Regions from separate parts of the Bacillus sp. LLTC93 genome, predicted to be linked through region 4. Evidence: riboswitches for the same ligand, from Rfam matches in the RefSeq annotation. Region 4 holds a riboswitch; each other region holds the start of a gene.
What was found. Region 4 has a riboswitch for S-adenosylmethionine ahead of mtnW (2,3-diketo-5-methylthiopentyl-1-phosphate enolase). Riboswitches for the same ligand answer to the same signal wherever they lie in the genome.

Region 1: linked by a shared signal. The riboswitch ahead of C6W18_RS10295 (DUF2292 domain-containing protein) and the one ahead of mtnW (2,3-diketo-5-methylthiopentyl-1-phosphate enolase) in region 4 are both predicted to bind S-adenosylmethionine.
Region 2: linked by a shared signal. The riboswitch ahead of C6W18_RS06570 (methionine ABC transporter ATP-binding protein) and the one ahead of mtnW (2,3-diketo-5-methylthiopentyl-1-phosphate enolase) in region 4 are both predicted to bind S-adenosylmethionine.
Region 3: linked by a shared signal. The riboswitch ahead of C6W18_RS09205 (sugar ABC transporter substrate-binding protein) and the one ahead of mtnW (2,3-diketo-5-methylthiopentyl-1-phosphate enolase) in region 4 are both predicted to bind S-adenosylmethionine.

What each region holds. Positions count from the first base shown of each region.
Region 1 is NZ_PVME01000003.1:164,297-167,503, forward strand. Features, by position in the region: gene sat (sulfate adenylyltransferase) at 1-104, opposite strand, end outside; gene cysP (sulfate permease) at 162-1,226, opposite strand; gene C6W18_RS10290 (phosphoadenylyl-sulfate reductase) at 1,240-1,941, opposite strand; gene C6W18_RS10295 (DUF2292 domain-containing protein) at 1,987-2,091, opposite strand; SAM riboswitch class I at 2,208-2,310, opposite strand; gene pyrE (orotate phosphoribosyltransferase) at 2,581-3,207, opposite strand, start outside.
Region 2 is NZ_PVME01000002.1:255,588-258,794, reverse strand. Features, by position in the region: gene C6W18_RS06585 (ribonuclease M5) at 1-211, shown strand, start outside; gene C6W18_RS06580 (thioredoxin family protein) at 224-526, shown strand; gene C6W18_RS06575 (SCP2 sterol-binding domain-containing protein) at 647-988, shown strand; SAM riboswitch class I at 1,091-1,199, shown strand; gene C6W18_RS06570 (methionine ABC transporter ATP-binding protein) at 1,355-2,380, shown strand; gene C6W18_RS06565 (methionine ABC transporter permease) at 2,373-3,041, shown strand; gene metQ (methionine ABC transporter substrate-binding lipoprotein MetQ) at 3,056-3,207, shown strand, end outside.
Region 3 is NZ_PVME01000002.1:775,803-779,009, forward strand. Features, by position in the region: gene C6W18_RS09200 (sugar ABC transporter ATP-binding protein) at 1-252, opposite strand, end outside; gene C6W18_RS09205 (sugar ABC transporter substrate-binding protein) at 325-1,443, opposite strand; SAM riboswitch class I at 1,613-1,723, opposite strand; gene C6W18_RS09210 (DUF1565 domain-containing protein) at 1,842-3,207, opposite strand, start outside.
Region 4 is NZ_PVME01000003.1:363,287-366,493, reverse strand. Features, by position in the region: gene C6W18_RS11320 (pyridoxal phosphate-dependent aminotransferase) at 1-898, shown strand, start outside; SAM riboswitch class I at 951-1,052, shown strand; gene mtnW (2,3-diketo-5-methylthiopentyl-1-phosphate enolase) at 1,152-2,372, shown strand; gene C6W18_RS11310 (2-hydroxy-3-keto-5-methylthiopentenyl-1-phosphate phosphatase) at 2,373-3,068, shown strand; gene C6W18_RS11305 (methylthioribulose 1-phosphate dehydratase) at 3,032-3,207, shown strand, end outside.

The sequences.
Region 1 (3,207 bases), 200 kb from region 4:
GCAAAGGAGATCGCATCTAGTTCGATTTCCTTTGCAGCCGTGCTAAGATCATATTCTTCATTTACTCGATTAATTAATACGCCACCATGTGGTGTTAAACTCATTTGTTCATCTTCCTCTCAATGTTCATATTTATTAGATGTTAATAGTCGGATTTATGGTTAAATCCCGCCGCCCTGCTCATGAATAGAGCTGCTTTCATTTTTGACTGCCTTCATCAGACTCAGCGCACCAAGTGAGGCAAGCAGTACACTCATCATGATAAAGATAGAGTAATAGTCGCCTTTTAAGAAAAGGCTCACCAGCAGATACGATAGGCTGAGTGATAAAAAGGGTGACACAACCCAAACCTTCAACATCTTTTTCACGATATGTTTATGAAAAATGTTAGGTCCACCCTTTGCCATCCCAAGTCCAATAATGGACGAGGAAGTGATCTGAGTAAGTGGAACTGGCAGCCCAAAAATAGAGCTGACGATGACGAGTCCAGCACCGGTACTCGATAACAAAATCCCTTCACCCGTTTGATAGCGGGTGATTTTCTTTCCGTTTGTTTCTAGCACCCTTCTGCCAAGTAAAAGGGCACCAATTGCGACGAAGATTCCGCCGTAAAGCGTTCCTTGCCCAACAGACAACACACCTGAGGCGACAAGCGGACCGACCGCATTGGCGACATTGTTCATGCCGGCTGAAAATGCCTCTAGAAATCCACTGATAATGAGCAAGACTGACAAGATCGCTGTGCCTTTTTTAGATAACCTGCGTTTAGGGAACATTCTGATGATTTTGACTACAACAAAGGTAAAAACAAAAGCGACAACTGGAATGATGATCCAAAAGGCCACAATGACTAAAATAGATTTCACATATAACACTTTATATGCGACAGCAACACCGACCACTGCCCCTACTGTGACCTCACTTGTTGATAAAGGGATCGCCATCAGATTTGCTATGAAGAGTGATAATGCGGCAGAACCAATGATGATACAAACAATTTCAAGTGTAATCACAGATTCTGGCATAATACCAGAGCTGATCGTTTTGACGACCTCACCGCCGCCAATCACTGAACCTGCTAAAATCCCAACTGCACAAACGCTGAGTGCATAGATGGGCTTTTTAATTGCACCTGACCCATATGCAATGCCCATAGAAGCAGCTGCTCCGCTTGCGCCTATGTTTAAAGCAAAGAATAAACTAAATAAAATTGCGGCGATTTCCATACATTATGCTCCCTTACTCATGTAATCCGCACTCTGTCTTTGCTGTACCTGACCATCTGCCAGAACGCAAATCATCCGCAGTAAATGCTGGCTGTGTACACGGTGCACAGCCGATACTTGGGTATCCTTGGTCATGCAGCGGATTATAAGTAAGATCCTCTCTAGATGCATATCTCCATATGTCCTTCCACGTCCAGTGAATGAGTGGACATACTTTTACTGATTTGAATTTTTCATCCTTATTTAAAAAGTTCGTACCTGCTCGTTTTGGTGACTGCTCTCTTCTTAAGCCAGAAAGCCATACCGGATAGCCAGATAGTGTCTCTTGCAAAGGAATGACCTTGCGCATATGGCAGCAGCTTTGGGGATTTGTTTCCCATAATTTTTCACCATGCTGCTCGTTTTGCTGTTCAACTGTCAATTCAGGTGTTTTCAGAACGATGTCTAATCCGGGGTATCTTTCCTTTACCGCATCAATTGTATCGTACGTTTCCTTGAAATGCAGACCTGTATCTAAAAAAACAATTCTCGCATCCTTTTTTACTTTCGCAATAAGATCAATCAGGACAATGCCCTCAATGCCAAAACTGCATGCATAAACGAGCTGATCACCATAATGACCGTACGCCCATTTCAGCACAGATAGGGCCCCTTTATACAAATCGTCCTCTTGAAATGTAATGGACGGCTCTTGCCAATTTTCGTAAGTTAACATTGTTTCTCCCCTTCCGGAGTACCGTTCATATTGCTACTCTCCGCACTACTTCAATCTAATTTTTTCGTTTTTTTCCACTTGAATCACTTGACCGTCCTGAACAATCAACGTAATCGAACCGAATTTCATATCCCCAATCAGTTCTTGCATGTGCTTCACTAAGTCCTCATCCTGGTTTTGTTTCACTTCCATCTCCTCTTCCTCCTCACCGTTAAAATAAAAAAACTTTCTTTCAGTCCGAAAGAAAGATGAGGAAGCTCACGATTTCCTTATCTTTCAAAATAGAATCATTTTGCAGGAAGTAGCACCTTGCGAATCGCAGGTTGCCGGGTTTCATCGGGCCAGTCCCTCCACCTCTCTGGATAAGAGTTTTAATTTGTATTAAATATTAACACAATTCAAACAAAAGTCAACCCGACTTTATTGATAGGATTAGTTTTTATTTAAATTTGAGTCTATTTTACTATTTTTAACCAAAAGAAAAAGGTCTAAAATGATTTTTATTTTAGACCTTTTTCTTTTTTTCAGCGTGATAGAAAACCTTTGAAGTTCAGGAGGGACGAGCACCGAAGCGCAGACCTGACACAGAATGCGAAGGTTTGTCTACACGCTGAAAGCTGTGCAGCTAAGCACAGCTTTTTAGACCGTTTCTTCCATCCAAGATTCAGAGGAAGGATCTTGTCTCCAGCGTTTTAGTTTATTCATAGCAGAAGGTTCAATTGCTTTTAGTTCCAGTGCTACGTCTGTCAGCGTGTCATAGTCTGTTAGTGTGACATATGGAATGTTTTTCTCTTGAAAAGCTGCAGCTGCTTTTGGCAGGCCGTATGTGAAAATAGCCGCAACTCCGAGTACGTCACAGCCCTCATCTTGAAGGGCAGCGACAACCTCAAGCACACTGCCTCCTGTTGAAATGAGGTCTTCTACGACAACAACCTTTTGACCAGGCGATACGACTCCTTCAATTTGATTGCCTTTTCCGTGTGCTTTTGGCTTACTTCTGACATAACACATCGGCACGTTCAGGCGATCTGCCGCTAATGCCGCATGCGGAATACCTGCTGTCGCAGTACCAGCGACCACTTCAGCTCCCTCAAAATGAGTGAGAATCAGATCTTTTAGACCTTCAGCGATGTCGTGTCTAACTTCCGGGTACGACAAAGTTAGGCGGTTATCACAGTAAATTGGTGATTTGATGCCGCTTGCCCACGTAAACGGTGCGTCTGGTTTTAATGAGACAGCTTTGATTTGTAATAAATGTTTAGCGAT
Region 2 (3,207 bases), on a different contig from region 4:
CGTGGACGATTTATTGGGAAAAGACGTTTACATATTAGCAGACAGTGACGATGCTGGCGACAAACTGAGGAAGCAATTTCGAAAAGAATTCCCTGAAGCACTTCATCTGTTTGTCGACAGAACGTACCGTGAAGTGGCCGCTTCACCGTCAGCCCACATTGCATCTATCATATTAGCTGCAAACATTGATGTTCATTCGAAATATTTATGAGGGTGGACGTATATGAAAGAGATTGAAGAACATGAATTCAAAGAGATAGAGGACGATTTATTTCTTTTGTACTTATATACACCGTTTTGCGGAACATGCCAACTGGCAAAGAAAATGCTCACAGTGGTAGATGCCATGCAGCCGGATGTTCCATTTTATGAGAACAATTTAAACTATTCACCAGAATTTGCGAAAGCATTTGAAATCGAAAGTGTACCTTGCTTTCTACTGTTTAAAAAAGGTGAAATTATACAAAAAGGCTATGCCTTTCACTCAGTTCCATATCTTCATGAAATGATTGAAACCGCTAAATAAAGCGGTTTTTTGTCATATTTCAAGCAATTCATTTGAAAATTTGTCGAGCTATTTATAAAGGACAAGCCGATGTTTGTAGAGAAATGTTATGTATAACCAAATGACAGGGAGGTTATACATGTGGAAAAAGTGAAAGCCCATGGAAACGCAGGGCAGCGATTATTGCTAAAGCCGCTACTCTCCTCCTCATCCTTGAAGATTACATTTGAGGCGGAAACAGACTCTTGTACATTGATTGTGGATGAACGTGGTGAAGTGAAGAAACTACCTGCAATTGAGTTATCGGATCTCATTTTTTATGGTGAGAGGAAAGAAATTCTTCAATTATTAGATGGAGACATGTCCTTGCAGCAGCTCATTGGCAGGGGACAAGTCAAGGTCAAAGGCTCATTCCGTGCACTTCTTAGACTAGAGGCTGTGCTTTGGCTGACGAACGGTTTTTTTCGAAAAATGATAACGTAGTCGTTTACTTGGAAATTAGCGATTTACAGCGTTGACATATCTCGGGTAGCATGATATTCTACGTTAGTAAAAACATGAACATCACATAAAACAACATATTTTCTCTTATTAAGAGAGGTGGAGGGACGTGCCCTATGAAACCCGGCAACCGTCAGCATAGCTGAAATTGGTGCCAATTCACTCAAAGCCGCAACGCTTTGAAAGATGAGAGAAAGGCGTATTTGAAATAAAAGGCCTTTCTGCTTGCGTTGCAGTTAGGTCTTTTTTACTGACCTGGCAACAGGCTAGAGTCATGACAGCACGAAGAATAAATGAACGTATGTGATGGCAACCTATAGATTCAGCAAGAAAGCAGGTGAGCAGACTGTGATCCATTTACAGAATGTATCAAAAACGTACCACTCAAAAAGCGGAAATGTTGATGCCGTGAAAGACGTCAACTTGGATATTGGTAAAGGTGAAATATTCGGAATTATCGGGTATAGCGGTGCCGGAAAAAGCTCGCTTATTCGCCTATTAAACGGTCTGGAGCTGCCAACAGAAGGAATTGTTGAAGTGGCAGGCAACCGGATCAATGAAGTATCGAATGCGAAACTTCGGAAAGCAAGACAAGAAATCAGCATGATTTTCCAGCACTTTAACCTACTTTGGTCAAGAACAGTGAGACAAAATATTATGTTCCCGCTTGAGATCGCAGGTGTACCTACATCGAAACGGAGAGAGCGTGCGAATGAACTGATTAAATTAGTCGGTTTAGAAGGAAAAGAAAATGCGTATCCGTCTCAGCTTAGCGGCGGACAAAAGCAGCGTGTGGGGATTGCGAGAGCATTAGCAAATGATCCAAAGGTTCTTCTTTGTGACGAAGCAACATCAGCGCTTGATCCGCAAACAACGGATTCTATCCTTGATCTTTTAGCGGATATCAATAAACGTTTAGGGCTGACAATTGTGCTCATCACACACGAAATGCACGTCATTCGCAAAATTTGTCATCGCGTCGCGGTCATGGAAAATGGACGCATTGTCGAAGAAGGCGAAGTATTACGCGTCTTCAGACAGCCGAAGGAAGAGATGACGAAGCGATTTGTACAGCAGCTTGCTGAACCAGAGGAAGCGAAAGAAACAATCGAGCACGTCTTAGAGCGTGTAAAAGAAGGTCAGGTCGTACGGTTGTCCTTTATTGGCGATTCTGCCGAGCAACCGCTGATCACTGAAATCATTCGATCCTTCAATGTCGATGTAAACATCCTTCAAGGAAAGATTTCTCAAACGCAGGAAGGCGCGTTTGGAACACTCTTTATCCATATAAATGGAGAAGAGACCGAGGTAGAAAAAGCCATCGCCTATATCCAAAGCAAACAGGTTGAAATTGAGGTGATGACACATGTTTGAGAAATGGTTTCCGAACGTTGATCTAGACGTCATCTGGAGTGCAACAGGTGAAACAGTGTATATGACACTCATTTCATTGGCATTTGCTTTTGCAATCGGGATTATCCTAGGACTCCTGCTCTTCCTTACAGGAAAAGGCGGTCTTTGGGAAAATAAACCGATCAATGCTGTCATCGGTGCAGTCGTCAACATTTTCAGATCGATTCCTTTTATCATTTTAATTATTCTTTTATTAGGGTTCACGAAATTCTTAATGCATACAATTCTAGGTCCAAATGCAGCACTCCCTGCCCTTGTCATTGGGTCAGCTCCATTCTATGCACGTCTTGTCGAAATTGCACTGCGTGAAGTAGACAAAGGAGTCATTGAAGCAGCACGATCAATGGGAGCTAAAACGTCTACGATTATTTTCAAAGTATTGCTGCCAGAATCATTGCCAGCCCTCATTTCAGGTATTACCGTAACAGCTATTGCTCTAATTGGCTCTACTGCGATCGCAGGTGCAATTGGAGCAGGCGGACTTGGTGACCTTGCTTATGTGGAAGGATACCAATCTGGTAATACAGATGTCACACTTGTAGCTACTGTGTTTATTCTCATCATCGTCTTTATTATTCAAATAATCGGTGATTTGATTACAAATAAAATTGATAAACGTTAAGGGAGGATTTATTCATGAAGAAATTGATTTTAAGTGCACTATTTCTAGCATTTGCAGGCATCTTAGCTGCATGCGGTTCATCTAATAACGCAAGTGATAGCAAAACCATTACGGTTGCCGCTTCAAAAACACCCCATGCCGAGATTCTTGAAGAAGCAAAACCACT
Region 3 (3,207 bases), on a different contig from region 4:
TGTCTGCACACCGTATGAGGCCGCATCCTTCGGTGTTTGAATCGATGCAGTCTTGCCATTGATGTGGATGGTTCCCTCGAAATGCGAATGAGCGCCAGAGAGAACTTTCATTAACGTTGATTTCCCAGCACCGTTCGCTCCAATCAGCGCATGGACCGTACCTTTTTTTAATGTGAAATTCACTTGATCCAGCGCTTTAACCCCTGGGAATTCAATCGAAATATTCTTCATACAAACAAGCGGCGAAGTCATAGGTGTCCTCCTTGTCTATTGATCGTCATTTGAAAAACGAAACACCCTCTATGGGAAGAGAGTGTACGTTGTTTATTTTGCATAATGTTTCTTCAAGGTCTTCATCCAATCTTCTTCAAAAGCAGTAGATGAACCGAATCCCTTTACTTCTTCCGCAAGATTAACCATATTGATAGCCTTGCCGGCTTGATGAAGCTGCTTTTGTGAAATGAGGGAGGCCTCAAGGTCATAGGAAGAGGGTGTTTTCTCTCCAGCTATTTTCTTCGCAAGAATCCTCACGTCAACTGCACCAATGAGCTTCGGATCAACCGCTGCTGTGTACTTCCATGGGCTGTCTTTCGCTGTCATTTCCTGAAGGTCGGCATTTGACACATCAATACCGTAAATCTTCACTTCTGTTCTTCCGGCTTCCTTTAAGGCTCTTGCCGCACCAATAGCAAATGCGTCCCACGTGGCAAAAATAGCGTCAAGCTTGCCCTTTGGATACTTATTTAGCATGGCAGCCACTGCATTTTGTGTTTGCACAGACGTATCAGAGGAAGCAATGCCAAAACGGTCAAGTTCCTTGATTCCTTTATGCTGTTTGAGCGTTTCTTGGTACACTTTGTTTCGTCTCACCATTGGTGGGAACCCATCTACCCAGAGGTACGCAATATTTGCTTTTCCTTTAAAATCAGACACGAGAGCATCTAATGATTTTTTCGCTAATTGTTCGTCATCTTGTGACGTCACTGTGACTCCTTTGATGTCCTTCAGCTTAGGATTCGAATCAAAGGCCACAACGGGAATGCCTTTCGCTGTGATCTTTTTCACATCAGCGACTGTCGCCTCATCGTCCCCATGAGAGATGATAAAGCCATCATAGTTTTCTTCTAGCGCCTGAGAGATCGCATCATGGAACTTCGCTGTATCCCCGTTAGCTGTGTACACGTCCACCGTAAAGCCTAGCGCTTCACCTTCTGCCTTTGTTCCAGCTAGAAACTGAGCCGTATGATCGTCTCCGCCGATTTTGCGGATGACTTTAATTTTTGCTCCCTGTCCCTTTGCAAAGCGCTTCGGTACATTGTCAAAGGAAACTTTTTCGTTCGCATTCGCCTTTGAGCCTGAGCTTGATCCTGCTCCACAACCTGCTAATAGGACGGTTAGGATCGTCAATAATACAAAAGATGATGTCCAATATTTACGTTTCATTGCTGTTCCTCCTCGAGTTGTTTTATTTTTCACATCGGAAAACTAGGTAAAAAAGTAAGAAAACGCCAGTAAACCAGTGGATTGCTTCTAAAATAGAAACAAAAAAGCCTCTCTTGATAAAGAGAGGCGTTATCACCGTTGCATGAAACATGTATCGGGAAGTCTTCCTCTCTTATCTGTCAAAGCTGTCACAGCTTTGCAGGAATTAGCACCAATTTCTAAAAATAGAAACGGTTGCTGGGCGTCATAGGGCCAGTCCCTCTGCCTCTCTTGATAAGAGATCCGTTATGAAATTTGTTTTAGTTGAAATGTCTTCTTTACTTTAATGCGATGTCACACCAATGTCAATGACTTTTTTGAATATTTCTAAAATGATGCGTTCGTGACCATTGACTTGATTAATTGCCGATGATTTTCTTGGCAGGTGATGATTTCTTTAGACGAAAATCATATTTTTTCTCATTCACATATTGTGGATTGAGGTGTGCTGATCCTTTATCTTGACCGCTTTTAGAGCGATACGTTTTGTAGCCTTCCATCCATTTTCCGCGCCATACCCACCGTGATGCTTTCGCGCCTTTGCGGTCATCATAGACGTTCTTCTGGAATGTATTCTTTTGGTTGATTTGATACAAGTTCACGACTAAGTAATGCGATGCACTAGCTGTCATGATATTATTCGTGATCCGATTGTTCACCGATTGATATTGCATGAGCAATTGACCGCCTTCTAAGTCGGCTGTATCATTTTTGTACAAAATATTATGTGAGATGGTCGTGTTTGTTGTTCCGCCCCTCTTCTTGTCATAGCCGCCAATTGAAATGCCTGTATAACGGTTCAAATACACTTGATTGTGCTCGATGCGAATGCGATCCGCCATTTTCCCTTTATGCTCACTTGTGACTTCAATCCCAAGGTCATTGTGATGTGTGATGTTATGATCGATCACAATGTCTTTCCCGCCATCAACATAAATTCCGCCAGCGGAGATGTCCTTGCCGTAGGCTGGATTCCCATAACTCGTAATCTCATATACTTTGTTTCTAGATACGACACCATTTCTGACCTGATCATATTTTTTAGAAGGTGCTACGTTCTCAAAACCAATTAAATCAATGCCAATATTATCAGTGTGCCTAACCGTGTTATGTGTCACGCGGAATTTTTTGACGTTCCCGTTTAACACAAGGGCTTCACTATAGCCTAGCTTCAATTTCTCCACGGTATTTCCTTTGATTTCGATGTCTTCAATCGCTGCTGGTGCTTTCGTTCCATAGACCGCAATGCCATGCGCATTCCCATTTTTATGTGTTGTTTGAATGTCGTGCACACGGTTGTTGAGCAGTTTGACTCCTTTGCCGCTGCCTGTGACGAAAATACCGACTGGTGTGACATCTTCTTTCTTCGTTTTGATATGTCCGACTGTCAGACCTTTAAGGGTGATATAGCTTTTTTGATCAATTTTGACAAGACCGCCGTCTGCTTGATTTCCTTTAAGGGATGCTCCGCTAATGACAGGCTTTTCTTTTCCATAAGCTTGAAAGACAACTGGTGCTTTCTTTGTTCCTGAATGGCGGACAATCAATTTCTCTTTGTAAGTACCACCTCTCATGTTAATCGTTGCCCCAGCTTTAGCCATACTTGCCGCTTTCTTCAGTGTGCGGAAAGGTTTTTGCTTCGTTCCAGGGTTTTTGTCGTTTCCGTTTGTTGCCACGTAATAAGTTGTGCCTTGCTTGGCGCCAGCCTCCTCTGTCATCGCTTGA
Region 4 (3,207 bases):
GGAGATCGCGATTTTATTTGGCGGGAAAGCGGGACTTGTTGAACTGCCTCAATGCCTTTTGAATCCGGGTGATACGCTGCTTGTCCCAGACCCAGGTTATCCTGATTACTGGTCTGGCGCCGTGCTTGCTGGAGCTCATATGGTTACCATGCCTCTTCTTGAACAAAATGATTTTTTACCTGACTACCATCTATTGTCAGAGGCTGATAAGAAAAAGGCAAAATTGATGTACTTAAATTACCCAAACAATCCGACTGGTGCCACTGCAAGTCGTGCATTTTTTGAAGAAACCGTGACTTTTGCGAAAGATCACAAATTGTGTGTTGTCCATGATTTCGCATATGGTGGCATTGGATTCGATGGAGAAAAGCCGGTCAGCTTCCTGCAAATAGATGGAGCGAAAGAGACGGGTATTGAAATTTACACATTGTCCAAAACATATAATATGGCCGGCTGGAGAGTTGGTTTTGCAGCAGGAAATTCTTCTGTCATTGAAGCGATCGAGCTTTATCAGGATCATCTGTTTGTGTCACTGTTTAAAGCGACTCAAGATGCAGCAGCAGAAGCTCTTTTAAGCGATCAAACGTGCGTACAGGAGCAAAATGATCGTTATGAAAAAAGACGAAATACATGGATTGCTGCATGTAAGGACATTGGCTGGGACGTAACTGCACCGAAGGGATCATTTTTTGCTTGGTTAAAGGTGCCTGAAGGGTATACATCTGAAACTTTTTCTGACTTATTATTAGAGAAAGCACATGTTGTCGTTGCGCCAGGGAATGGCTTTGGTGCTGGCGGTGAAGGCTATGTCAGAGTAGGGCTTTTAACAAGTGAGGAGCGGTTAAAAGAAGCCGCAGAACGCATCGCTGCCTTGCAGCTATTTGAAAAAAGCCATTGACAACGTAAAAAAATGGTGGGATAATTCAGGCAATATTTAAGAAAATTGAATATTCTTATCAAGAGTAGGCAGAGGGACTAGCCCAATGAAGCCCGGCAACCGACTTCCATGAAGCACGGTGCTAATTCTTGCAGCAGGCGCTGAGAGATAAGATTCGGATGAATGAGACGAAACCTCTTTAAGGCGCTGCCCAAGCACTTAAAGAGGTTTTTTTATTGAACATATAGAGGACACAATCGAAAGGGGATTCCTAGTGAGTGAATTACTGGCAACATACGTATTAACACATCGAGAGGATGAACAAATTGACCGAAAAGCGGAGCAGATCGCTCTTGGTTTAACAGTTGGATCATGGACGGATTTGCCGCAGCTCAAAAAGGAGCAACTTAAAAAACATAAAGGCCGAGTAGAGAAAGTGACCGAAAAGTTTGCATCAGCCGAAAATGGTCTGTATCAATCAGAGGTAACAATTGCTTATCCTGAGGCTAACTTTTCAGCTGACATACCAGCCGTTTTAACGACGATATTTGGAAAGCTCTCACTAGATGGGAAAGTAAAGCTTGTCGATATAGAATTTTCGAAAAGGTTTAAAAAAAAGCTGCCTGGACCGGTATTTGGAATAGAGGGGATCCGAAAGAGATTAGATGTGTTTGATCGTCCGTTATTGATGAGTATTTTTAAAGGCGTGATCGGCCGTGATATGGCGGATTTAAAGGAGCAGCTCCGTTTACAGGCATTAGGCGGTGTTGACTTCATCAAAGACGATGAAATTTTATTTGAAAGTCCATTAGCCCCTTTTGAAGAACGAATCAAAGAAGGAAAAAAGATATTAAAAGAAACATATGAAGAGACAGGGCACCGCACGCTGTATGCTGTCAATTTAACTGGCAGAACATTTGAACTTAAAGATCGAGCAAGGAAGGCCGCTGAACTCGGAGCAGATGCACTTCTATTCAACGTCTTTGCCTACGGACTTGATGTCATGCAAAGCTTAGCTGAGGACCCAGACATCCAATTGCCTATAATGGCACATCCAGCAGTGAGCGGCGCGTTTACATCATCTCCTGAATATGGATTTTCACATTCGCTTCTTTTAGGTACATTAAATCGATATGCTGGCGCTGATTTCAGCCTTTTTCCATCTCCTTATGGATCGGTCGCACTTCCGAAAAAAGATGCCCTTGGTATCTATGAAGCTTGTGTAAAAGAGGATACGGTTCAAAAAACGTTCCCTGTCCCGTCAGCAGGCATTCATCCTGGTATGGTTCCGGTATTGATCAAAGATTTTGGATTCGATCATGTCATTAACGCAGGTGGAGGAATTCACGGACATCCGCGGGGAGCCATCGGTGGAGGGAAAGCATTTCGATCCATCATTGATGCGGTGATAAATGAAGAGTCCATCGAGGAAAAGGCATCATCTTGCCAAGACTTAAAAGCAGCACTTGATCTTTGGGGAAGGGTAGCAGAATAAATGAAAAAACCAATTGTATGTTGTGATTTTGATGGAACGATTACGAAAAATGATAATATTATTCGCATCATGAAGCAGTTTGCACCAAGTGAATGGACGAAGCTGAAGGATGGTGTCCTGTCAAAGGAGATCACAATTCAAGAAGGCGTCGGACAGATGTTTCAATTGCTAACGAGTGATCAGAAGGAAGCCATTCAGTCGTTTATTTTAGAAGATACAGAGATTCGGGAAGGATTCAAGCAATTTGTTGATGATGTAAAAAAAGCAGACATTCCTTTCTATGTGTTAAGCGGCGGTATGGACTTTTTTGTCTATCCCATACTCGAAGGCATTGTAGATCAAGCAGATATTTATTGCAATCATGCGTCATTTAAAGAAGACCATATTCAGATTGAATGGCCGCATGCCTGCGATTCAGAATGTCAAAATGGCTGTGGCTGCTGCAAGCCCTCGATCATTCGAAAGCTGACTCATGAAAATGACTTCATTATCATGATTGGAGATTCAGTAACCGATATTGAGGCAGCAAAACATGCAGATATCACGTTTGCGCGTGACTATTTGTTGAATGAGTGTAAAGAGCTCGGGCTCTTACATAAAGAATATGAAACATTTATCGATCTAAAAGCGCAATTTGTTCAAATAAAGGAAGTGAAGGAATGGCAGACGCAAAGAGTAAACGCTGGCAGGAGTTAGCAGACGTCAAACGTGAATTGGCACAAAGAGACTGGTTTTTCGGAACAAGCGGTAATTTATCGATCAAGGTGTCGGATGATCCAATCACGTTTTTGGTGACGGCAAGCGGTAAAGATAAACGAAAAGAATCGGACGAAGA